2 linked regions of the Paraflavitalea devenefica genome follow. The main gene of each other region encodes a partner of the protein of the gene in region 2 in a complex. Links are inferred from orthologs where the notes say so. Each region holds a gene or a part of one and is shown on either strand. Other genes may lie near its edges.

Evidence for each region.
Region 1: the proteins of mfd (region 2) and uvrA are in contact, whole or in part, in a crystal structure (PDB 4DFC), measured with the Escherichia coli proteins. The link is inferred for Paraflavitalea devenefica from one-to-one orthologs.

What each region holds. Positions count from the first base shown.
Region 1 is NZ_JAARML010000009.1:52,535-57,539, reverse strand. Bases 546-4,028 are described here. They hold uvrA (excinuclease ABC subunit UvrA), read left to right. Parts: upstream 546-927; coding sequence 928-3,828; downstream 3,829-4,028. Other genes in these bases: HB364_RS31350 (5' nucleotidase, NT5C type), read left to right, coding at 3,844-4,028; HB364_RS31360 (OmpA family protein), read right to left, coding at 546-762. Outside these bases: HB364_RS31365 (porin family protein), read right to left, coding at 1-28; more of HB364_RS31360, read right to left, coding at 91-545; more of HB364_RS31350, read left to right, coding at 4,029-4,383; HB364_RS31345 (T9SS type A sorting domain-containing protein), read right to left, coding at 4,624-5,005. UniProt on the Escherichia coli protein: The UvrABC repair system catalyzes the recognition and processing of DNA lesions. UvrA is an ATPase and a DNA-binding protein. A damage recognition complex composed of 2 UvrA and 2 UvrB subunits scans DNA for abnormalities.
Region 2 is NZ_JAARML010000001.1:578,281-583,895, reverse strand. Bases 541-4,633 are described here. They hold mfd (transcription-repair coupling factor), read right to left. Parts: upstream 4,248-4,633; coding sequence 741-4,247; downstream 541-740. Other genes in these bases: HB364_RS02230 (tetratricopeptide repeat protein), read left to right, coding at 541-734. In the rest of the region: more of HB364_RS02230, read left to right, coding at 1-540; HB364_RS02220 (ferredoxin--NADP reductase), read left to right, coding at 4,657-5,415; HB364_RS02215 (hypothetical protein), read right to left, coding at 5,501-5,615. UniProt on the Escherichia coli protein: Couples transcription and DNA repair by recognizing RNA polymerase (RNAP) stalled at DNA lesions. Mediates ATP-dependent release of RNAP and its truncated transcript from the DNA, and recruitment of nucleotide excision repair machinery to the damaged site.

The sequences.
Region 1 (5,005 bases), on a different replicon or contig from region 2:
CGGTAAAGGCAAATACTTTCGTTTTCATTTGCTATTGATTTTGATTTATGGTGAACTTTTCTTTGAAGTGGTTTAGGTGTGTCGGGGTGGTTAATTTTGTGCTTCTTTCTGTGCGTCCTGTTTCATCTTTTCGTTCGCTGTGATCAAAAAGTTCACACGACGGTTTTGTGCACGGCCATCATCGGTGTCATTGGTGGCTACAGGTGCTGATTCGCCATATCCTTTGGTGGTGATACGGGAAGAGCTGACGCCGCGGTTACGCAAATAGGTGGCTACTGCGCTGGCCCTTCTTTGAGAAAGCCCCTGGTTATAGGAGTCAGAACCCTTGCTGTCTGTGTGGCCCTGTACTTCAATATTGGTATCAGGATACTCTTTTAATACAGATACCAGTTTGTCCAGGTTACCTTCAGCAGAAGACGACAGGTCGGACCGGTCATAGCCAAATAAAATCTTTTCGCTGAATTCTACTACAATACCTTCCCCTACACGTTCTACTTTGGCACCGGGAACTCTATTCTCAATTTCCTTGGCCTGTTTGTCCATTTTCTTCCCTATAAGTGCGCCGCCAACGCCACCAACGGTAGCGCCTATAATGGCTCCCAGGGCTGTATTACCGGCTGCCTTACCGATTACGCCGCCAACTACTGCTCCGCCGGCAGTACCAATAACAGCGCCTTTCTGGGTTTTGTTCATGCTTTTGCAACCGCCTAACAAGATAGAGGCTGCCACGATTGCTGTGAGGGTGTTTTGAAGTGGTTTCATAAATAGTTTTTTGTTGAATAAATCCAAGTCACCCCTTTCAAACTTTATACCACATTGCCAAAATCTGACATATCTGCCTGAAAATGAGAAAGAAAATCCTCATTCCGGTGCCCAACCTTTCAGTCTGGCATTTGTTCTTATCTTTGACCCTTCCCAAAAAATCATATGGCGAAAGTTAAAAAGGCAGTGCCGGCAGAGAACGGACAAACCGGCAGTAACGCATCGCACGATGCGATAGAAGTGTTTGGAGCGCGGGTACATAATCTCAAGAACATTGATATTAGTATTCCAAAAAATAAACTGGTGGTCATTACGGGTATTAGTGGCAGTGGTAAATCATCACTGGCCTTTGATACCATCTATGCCGAAGGTCAGCGCAGGTATATGGAAAGCTTCGGCGCTTATGCCCGGCAGTTTATTGGCGATATGGAACGGCCTGAAGTGGATAAGATCACCGGCCTGTCGCCCGTTATCTCTATCGAGCAGAAGACCACCAATAAAAACCCCCGTTCCACGGTAGGCACCATTACAGAGGTGTACGACTTTATGCGGTTATTGTATGCCCGCATTGGCGAGGCATATAGTTATAATACCGGTAAAAAGATGGTGAAGTTCAGCGAAGAGGAGATCGTGGACAATGTATACAAGAAGTTTAAAGGTAAAAAGATCACCGTACTGGCGCCGTTGATACGCGGACGTAAAGGGCATTACCGGGAGCTGTTTGAAGACATACGCAAGAAAGGTTACCTCAAGGCACGTATCGACGGCGAGATTAAAGACCTGGCGCCCAAGATGCAGGTAGACAGGTATAAGATCCATGATATTGAAGTGGTGATTGACCGCCTGCCGGTTACCGATGATATGCGGGTACGTTTAAGTCAAAGCGTGCAAAAGGCATTGCAGGTAGGTAAGGACCTCATGTTTTTGTCGGTGGAAGGGGTAAGCGGAAAAGAGGCAGCTCTGGTACAGTATTCCAAACTGCTGATGTGCGAAGACAGCGGCATCAGCTACGAAGAGCCCTCACCCAATACTTTTTCTTTTAACAGTCCTTATGGCGCCTGCCCCGTGTGCAAAGGTTTGGGCAATGTGTACCAGATCAGCATGGAAGCTATTATGCCTGATAAGAACCTCACTATTAATGAAGGGGCTATTGCTCCCTTGGGTGCTGAACGGGATGCCCATGTGTTTAAACAGGTGCAGCAACTGGCTAAAAAGAATAAGTTCAGCCTGGATATGCCAGTGAAGGACCTGCCCAAAAAGGCGTTGAACCTGGTATTGTATGGCGCTGAAACTGCGCCGGAGGAAGAAGAGCAGTTTGATTTTGATGAAACTACTACAGGAGGTCCTTTATACCAGACGGAATATGAGGGCGTGATCCCACAATTGAAACGCTGGTTTGCCGGTGGTAATACAGATGCCCTGCGCGACTGGGTAGAACAGTTCATGGAACTGCGGGTATGTAATTCCTGTAATGGCGCCCGCTTAAAGAAGGAAAGCCTTTGGTTTAAGGTAGATGAAAAGAATATTGCAGAACTGAGTGAGCTGAACCTCGATAAGCTGATGGCCTGGTTTACTGGTATTGAGAACCGGCTGAGCAATAAACAAAATGCCATTGCCAAAGATGTGTTGAAAGAGATCAGGGAGCGTCTGCAGTTTTTACTGGATGTTGGGCTGAATTACCTCACTATGAACCGTACTTCCCGCACCCTGAGTGGGGGAGAGTCGCAGCGTATCAGGCTGGCTACACAGATCGGTTCGCAATTGCAGGGTATTACCTATATATTGGACGAACCGAGTATCGGATTGCACCAACGCGATAATATGCGGCTGATAGAAGCGCTGAAAAACCTGCGCAATATTGGCAATAGCGTACTCGTGGTAGAGCATGATAAAGACATTATGCTGGCAGCCGATCACCTCGTGGACATAGGCCCCAAAGCTGGCTATCATGGCGGCAGGATAGTAGCCCAGGGCGATCCGGCAGCATTGTTGAAACTGGATACTCTTACTTCCTCTTATATCAATGGTCACCGGGCTATTGCTGTTCCCAAAGAACGGCGTAAGGGCAATGGTAAATTCCTGGAGATAAAAGGCGCCAAAGGTAATAACCTGAAGAATGTAGATACTAAGTTCCCGCTGGGTAAGTTCATCGTGGTAACTGGTGTCAGTGGCAGTGGAAAGTCAACCCTTATCAATGAAACCCTTTATCCTATCCTGAGCAAGCATGCCTATAACTCCAAAATGAACCCGCTGGAGTATAAGAGCATCAAGGGATTGGAGCATGTAGATAAAGTGATAGAGATAGACCAGAGCCCTATTGGCCGTACGCCGCGCAGTAACCCCGCTACCTATTGCGGCTTCTTTACTGATATACGCACCCTGTTTGCTTCTGTACCCGAAGCAAAGATCAGGGGATACAATGCAGGCCGTTTTTCTTTCAATGTGAAAAGTGGCCGTTGTGATGTTTGTGAAGGCGGTGGTATGCGCGTGATAGAAATGAACTTCCTGCCCGATGTATATGTGCATTGTGAAAAATGCCAGGGCAGGCGGTACAACCGGGAAACTCTGGAGATACGTTATAAAGGAAAGTCTATCAGTGATGTACTGGATATGACGGTAGAGGATGCTGTGGAGTTTTTTCAGAATGTTCCTTACATCTACCGTAAGATTAAAGTGCTGGAAGAAGTAGGACTGGGATACATTACGCTGGGCCAGTCGGCTGTAACACTCAGTGGCGGTGAAGCGCAGCGTGTGAAACTGGCTACCGAGTTGGGTAAGAAGGATACCGGTAAAACCTTTTATATTCTTGATGAGCCTACTACCGGTTTACACTTTGAAGATATCCAGCACCTGCTGGATGTATTGTACAAGCTGGTAGACAGGGGTAATACGGTATTGGTGATTGAGCACAATATGGATGTTATCAAGGTGGCCGATCATGTGATAGACCTGGGGCCTGAAGGAGGCGATGGCGGCGGCAGGATACTGTTTGAAGGAACGCCGGAAGACCTGTTGAAGGTGAAAGAAAGTCACACCGCAAAATTTCTAAAAGAAGAACTTAAATAATTTGAAGATTTGATGATGGAGCAGACTACCAAAAAGAGAGTAATTATTGACATGGATGAAGTGATTGCTGATCCGATGGGGGATATGATCACGTGGTATGAGCAGCAATACGGAAGAAAAGTGGATTATAGCAAGATGATAGGTTCATGGGTGAAAGGCTTCCCGGAGGAACACCATACCCTGATACGGGACCGTCTCAGATCGCCCGGCTTCTTCCGGCACCTGCCGGTGATGAAGGACAGTGTGGAAGTATTGCGTGAAATGAATGAGCGGTATGAGATCTTCATTGTGTCGGCTGCTATGGAATTCCCCAATTCCCTGAAAGATAAATACGAGTGGCTGCAGGACCATTTCCCTTTCTTTAGCTGGCGGCAGATCACCCTCTGCGGCGATAAGCGGCTTGTTTACGGCGATTATATGATAGATGACCATGCGTTCAACCTGGTGCATTTTCCAGGCAAAAAATACCTCTATTCCACGCCTCATAACCTCCGCGAAACGGAGTATGAAAGGTTAGGTAGTTGGGAAGAAGCAGGAAAGATTTTTCTTGGATAAAAACAGATAGCCGGCCATTATTCATAGCCGGCTACCGGAGGATACTGGGATAAACCAGAGTTCGTTTAAGCTGCTCCCAATAAGCGGGCGCAGGGAGTGATCAATAAAATCTTTTTTATCAGGGTACTTAGAACGATAGGGAACGGATCAGGTTTTTGACTCAACCGGATATTTGGATTTTACTAATTTCCCTGCTGCTTATTGGTTATAAATTAAGGGTAGCAAGAGAATAGTGATTATTTACCGCACAATTACCTGGCCGTTTTCCAGCCGCTCATCATCACTGAATACTTCATACAGGTAATTGCCTTTTCCCATATTATTAAGTACAGTTGTTTCTTTATTGCGAATATTCGCCTGTTTTACCAGCTTGCCTTCCAGGTTGAATAAGAACAGTTGATATACCCTGCCTTCTTCTCCGCTGGCGTTGAAGAATAGCACCTGGTGGTTGGCATTGGGATATAACCTGATCTTATGTTTCTTGGTGTTCACCTGCTTTTGCACCAGGATGGTGTCGGCAGGTTGCCCGGAAGACGAAACCGGAAGCCCCGGCATGGCAAAGGAAGAGGTTGACCATGTAAGCATGCCAATGACCAGCAGGGGCATGGCATGTCCATGTAGT
Region 2 (5,615 bases):
AACGGAGAGACTCTCTGCTGTCTGTAGGATTGAGCAAGTTGGATTATAAATCATTATCTGATTATGCAGCCTTTGAATTAAGGATCGGCGACAGGAAGAAGGCGGTTGAAATACTGGAGCAATTATATGAACAACATCCCAACGAATACAATATTGTAGCCAACCTGGGCACTGCGTATGAGGTAACAGGCAATAATGAAAAGGCGCTGGCATTACTGAAGAAGGCTGTGCAGATCAATCCACAATCGCATTATGGATCAGAGTGGATACATGTACGTATCCTGGAGCAGAAGATAGCCCGTAAGGATTATGACAAGATCATTAACCTGGGCATACAGGATTTCTCCCAATGGATCATTGATAAGCAATACCGGTTTCCCAGGGATGCTGATTCACTCAAAATGCAGATCGCTTACCAGTTGCATGAACGCATTGCTTTTATTCCTCCGCCCGATGATATCGTGGGCCAACTGGTGCTGGACTTTGCCGATATTGTTGCCAAGACTGCTGAGTCAAGGGACAAGGCTATTCCTTTTTATGAGTATGCTGAGCATTATGGTTCATCCCTGCAAAAAACAGTAGCAGCGCGTAAGCAGGTATTGAAAGAAGAAAAGAAAGAGGTAAAAGATACTTTCCGCTGGGCCAGTGTGGTATGGGCCATTCCCTTGCTTGCCTTTGGCCTCATTCTCGCTGCGTGGCTGCGCAGTATACGGAAGCACAAGTCAGAAGCCTGAGGTCTGCTATTTACTTCCTACTTCCGATTTCGGATCTTCGACTGCTGACTTCACAAAGTTGCGCATCCTGCTCAGGAATTGGGTGAGCTGCTGCATGTCTTTGATATTGTCTGCTATCAGCAGGAACAGTTTACCGGTTTGTTTCAGCTTCGCGTTGTTGGTGTACTTCTGTATATAGGTGAGTATTTCCCGGAAGGTATCAGATTCAAAATAGGGAGAGTCAGCCTTATTGATGAAGAAACATTTTAACGTTTCATCACGGAGTAACATCTTTTCAAAGCCGAGCTCTACTGCCAGTTTACGGCTGCGCACGGTATCGAACAAGTCTTCCACCTGTTTGGGTATGGGGCCAAAGCGGTCCTGCAATTCCTGGGCAAACTCCTGCAGGGCTGCTTCATCCTCGCAATTATCCAGGCGGGTATATAAGGATAAGCGCTCAGTGATACTTTCTACATACGTATCCGGTATCAGTATTTCCAGGTCGGTATCAATGGTACAATCCTGTACGTAGTCTTCCTGTTTGGATATTTCTTCCTTAAAGAGCGCCCTGAATTCAGTCCGTTTTAATTCCTTAATGGCTTCATCCAATATTTTCTGGTACATCTCAAAGCCGATCTCTGCCATGAAACCACTTTGTTCGCCACCCAGCATATTGCCGGCTCCGCGTATATCCAGGTCGCGCATGGCAATCTGGAAACCACTGCCCAGCTCACTGTGCTGCTCCAGGGTTTGTAAACGTTTCCTGGAATCATCGGGCAGGGTGCTTACAGGCGGCGCCATGAGGTAACAGAAGGCTTTCTTATTACTTCTTCCCACCCGTCCACGCAATTGGTGCAGGTCACTCAGGCCAAACTGGTGGGCATTGTTGATGATAATGGTATTTACGTTGGCTATATCCACCCCGCTTTCTACGATGTTGGTACATACCAGTACATCGTATTTCTTGTCAATAAAGTCCATGATACGCTCTTCCAGGTGATGGCCTTCCATCTGTCCGTGTGCAGTGCCGATGCTCAGGTCGGGGCAGAGGCCCTGTATCAGGCCCGCCATTTCGGTGAGGCCCATTACCCGGTTATGGATAAAGAATACCTGTCCGCCGCGTTCTGTTTCAAAATAAATGGCATCCCGGATCACATCCTCATTAAATACGATTACTTCCGTTTGGATGGGTTGCCGGTTGGGCGGCGGCGTATTGATAATGCTCAGGTCCCTGGCTCCCATGAGGCTGAACTGTAAGGTTCTTGGAATGGGCGTAGCGGTGAGTGTAAGACAGTCTACATTTGTGCGGAGGGTCTTGATCTTCTCCTTATGTGCCACACCAAATTTTTGTTCTTCATCAATGACCAGCAGGCCAAGGTCTTTGAACTTTACTTCCTTGCCCAGCAAGCCATGGGTACCGATGATGATATCAACCTTCCCTTCTTCCAGCCGTTTTAAGGTTTCCTTTTTCTCTTTGGAAGATTTAAAACGATTGATGTAATCAACCGTTACCGGGAAGTCTTTTAAGCGTTCTTTGAAAGTTTTGTAATGCTGGAAAGCAAGGATGGTGGTAGGCACCAATACGGCAGCCTGCTTGCCATCGCAACAGGTTTTGAAGGAGGCTCGCACGGCCACCTCTGTTTTACCAAATCCTACATCACCACACACCAGCCTGTCCATGGGAGAGGGCTGTTCCATGTCTTTCTTTACATCGGCCGTAGCTTTGCTCTGGTCGGGCGTATCCTCATAAATGAAGGAAGCTTCCAGCTCTGTTTGCATGTAGTTATCCGGCGTATGCTGAAAGCCCTGCTGTGCTTTACGCTGGGCATAGAGCTTAATGAGGTCAAAGGCAATTTCCTTGACCTTGACCTTTGTTTTTTCCTTGAGCTTGTTCCAGGCATCGCTGCCCAGTTTATTTACTTTGGGAATGGTGCCTTCTTTGCCGGTGTACTTGGATATTTTATGCAGTGAGTTGATGTTCACATACAGAATATCACTGTCTTTATATAGAATGCGTACTGCTTCCTGCAGCTTACCATTGACATCTATTTTCTGTAATCCGCTGTAAGTGCCTACGCCATGATCAATGTGCGTAACATAATCACCCGGTTGCAACTCGCGCAGGGTGCGGAGGGTAAGTGCTTTATTCTTATTATAAGCCTGCTTTACCTTGTACTTATGGTAACGCTGGAAGATCTGGTGGTCGGTATAGCAAACGACTTTAAGGTCTTCATCAATAAATCCCTGGTGAATGGAAGTAGGAACGGGCGTGAAAGGGATCTCTGCTTTCAGGTCCTCAAAAATGCTGTTGAGCCTTTCCAGTTGCCGTGGGTTCTCGGCAAAGAGATAAAGGCCAAATCCTTTACCGGCCCATTGCTTCAGGTCCCTGATCAGCATATCAAACTGGCGGTTGAAGGCCGGCTGATCTTTGGTGTTGAAAAGAATAGTGGAGGCCTCTTCTCCGGTACCGAAGGTTGAGTCGTGGCCAAACTCTATGAGGTGACGTCCCTGTAATTGTTTTTCCAGTGTGGTGGCTGGTACAAAGTCATCGGTTTTGATATTGGCTTTTATCAGCTTGCTCTCGTCCTCGTCAATTTCCTGTACTTTGCTTTTTATATCCCTGCCTTTCCCGGATGTAGCTATTGCATTGGCTGCTGCTGCCTTCGCTTCTTTTTGCAGGTTCAGGAACAGTTCCAGGTCTTCTTCCTGTGTAAGCAGTTTCTCTTTGGTAAGTGCCCAGTCCTGCATCCATACAACGGTATTCTCCGGCAGAAAATCGAACAGGGATGTCTTTTCATCACTGTCAAACTGGGTTTCCACATTGGGAATGATGGTTACCTGCAGCAGTTTCCGTTCACTTAACTGGGATTCGGGATCAAAAATGCGGATAGAGTCTACATCATTGCCAAATAGTTCAACCCGGTAAGGTTTTTCGTTGCCAAAGGAGTAGATATCAAGAATGCCACCGCGCAGGGCAAACTGCCCGGGTTCATATACAAAGTCGGTACGCTGGAAGCCATAGTTCACCAGTTGCTCCATCAGGCCATCTACGTTGATCGTGTCGCCTGCTTTGAGGTAGATGATATTGCCGGAGAGGGAATCGGGTAATACTACTTTTTCAAACAATGCTTCGGGATAGGTGACCAGCAACCCGGTACGGTTGCCTTTACCGGCAGCCTGTGCGGCAAAGCGCGTAAGCGCTTCGGTGCGCAGCATGACGTGGGAAGCATTGAGTAAACGGAAGTTCTTCCTGTTCTTGAAGGAGGAGGGGAAGAAATAGACATTTAAAGCACTGGTAAGGTTCTCTAATGAATTGTGCAGGTAGGCCGCTGCTTCTGCATCCTCACAAATGACCACATGGTTCAGTTGACTGCAGGAAGGATGCTGAAAAATGGTGCTGATGACAAAGGCAGAGGCGCTGCCACGGAGATGGCTGCAGTAGATATGTTGTGGCTGGGCAAAAGAAAGCCTGTCCGCCAGTTGAAAAAGGCGGGGGTTATTTTTATAACTATCCAGCAACGACTGCAAATTCATAACAACGGGCGCAAAGATACGAAAAAGCAGGGAGTACATGAAGGCGAAGGGGAAGTGCGGGTGGATAATAAATGTTAAAATTGCATATGTGTGCCGGTTGCCTGGTAGCCCCGCTGTTTACAGTTGATCGGCTAAATCATTATAGCAATTGATCATCATCAAGTATAGTGTAGACTACTATAATCCTGTTTAAAATTGAAAAATAGTAATGCACCGGACGTGGAAATAAAAGTTGTTTTTTAGTATTGGAGGAAAGAAAAATGGTCTACATTAGCACCCGACCCGATTGCTTGCCATTAAGGCACTAATATAAGAGCAGCTAACAAGCTGCTCTTTTTCTTTGCAGCCGACTCCTGCACTCCCTGCTAATCCGTGTGGTTTTTTGTATATTTAAGGAAACTCATCCAGCATGTTACAACCCTGGCGAACCGGCAAGGTTATACGCATTACCGATGAAACGGCTACTACCAAACGTTTCTGGATACAGGTGCCGGAGCTGGAGTTCTTTGATTTTACACCTGGCCAGTTTGTAACATTAGACCTGCCTATACATGAGAAGCCCAATAAGCGCTGGCGTAGTTATTCCATTGCATCCTGGCCTGATGGCACCAATATATTTGAATTGGTGATCGTATTGCTGGAAGGCGGGGCAGGCACACATTATCTTTTCAATGAGGTGAAAGAAGGTTCTGAGCTAACGTTGCGCGGCCCGCAAGGGGTATTTGTGCTGCCGGAGCCCGTAGACCGTGACCTTTATTTTATTTGCACGGGAACAGGGGTAGCGCCGTTCCGCTCTATGAGCTATCATATCCTGAACCACCAGATACCACACCAAACTATTTACCTGGTCTTTGGCTGCCGCAAATTTGGCGATGCGTTGTATGCTGCCGAATTAAGAGACCTGGAAACGAAGGTGTCCAGCTTCCGCTATATCCCTACTTTTTCCAGGGAAGCGCCTGGTGAGCATTGTACAGGCTATGTTCATGCCGTATATGAAAAAATATGTAATGAAAACAGGTTTCCTGCGCCTGATAATCCGGAGCTGCTGGTGCCTAAGCCTGCTTACTTTTTTTTATGTGGCTGGAAAGATATGATTGACGAAGCCAAGCAGCGTATCCAGGGATTGGGATATGACAAGAAATCCATCCACCAGGAGTTATATGGTTAATATACCAGCATCCTGCTACTGCATACAGCCCTTACAGGAGAATGTCTTTCGCCATTAATGAAGTGTGATAAAAAGGAAACAGGTATTAATTCTTGGATCCGCTGCTGGTTTGTTGCGCCATTTTGCGTTTGGCGAGATCCTGCATTTTGGGATTGTTGCTGTCGTCTTTGGCAGTAATAGGAATAACGGGAATATGAAAT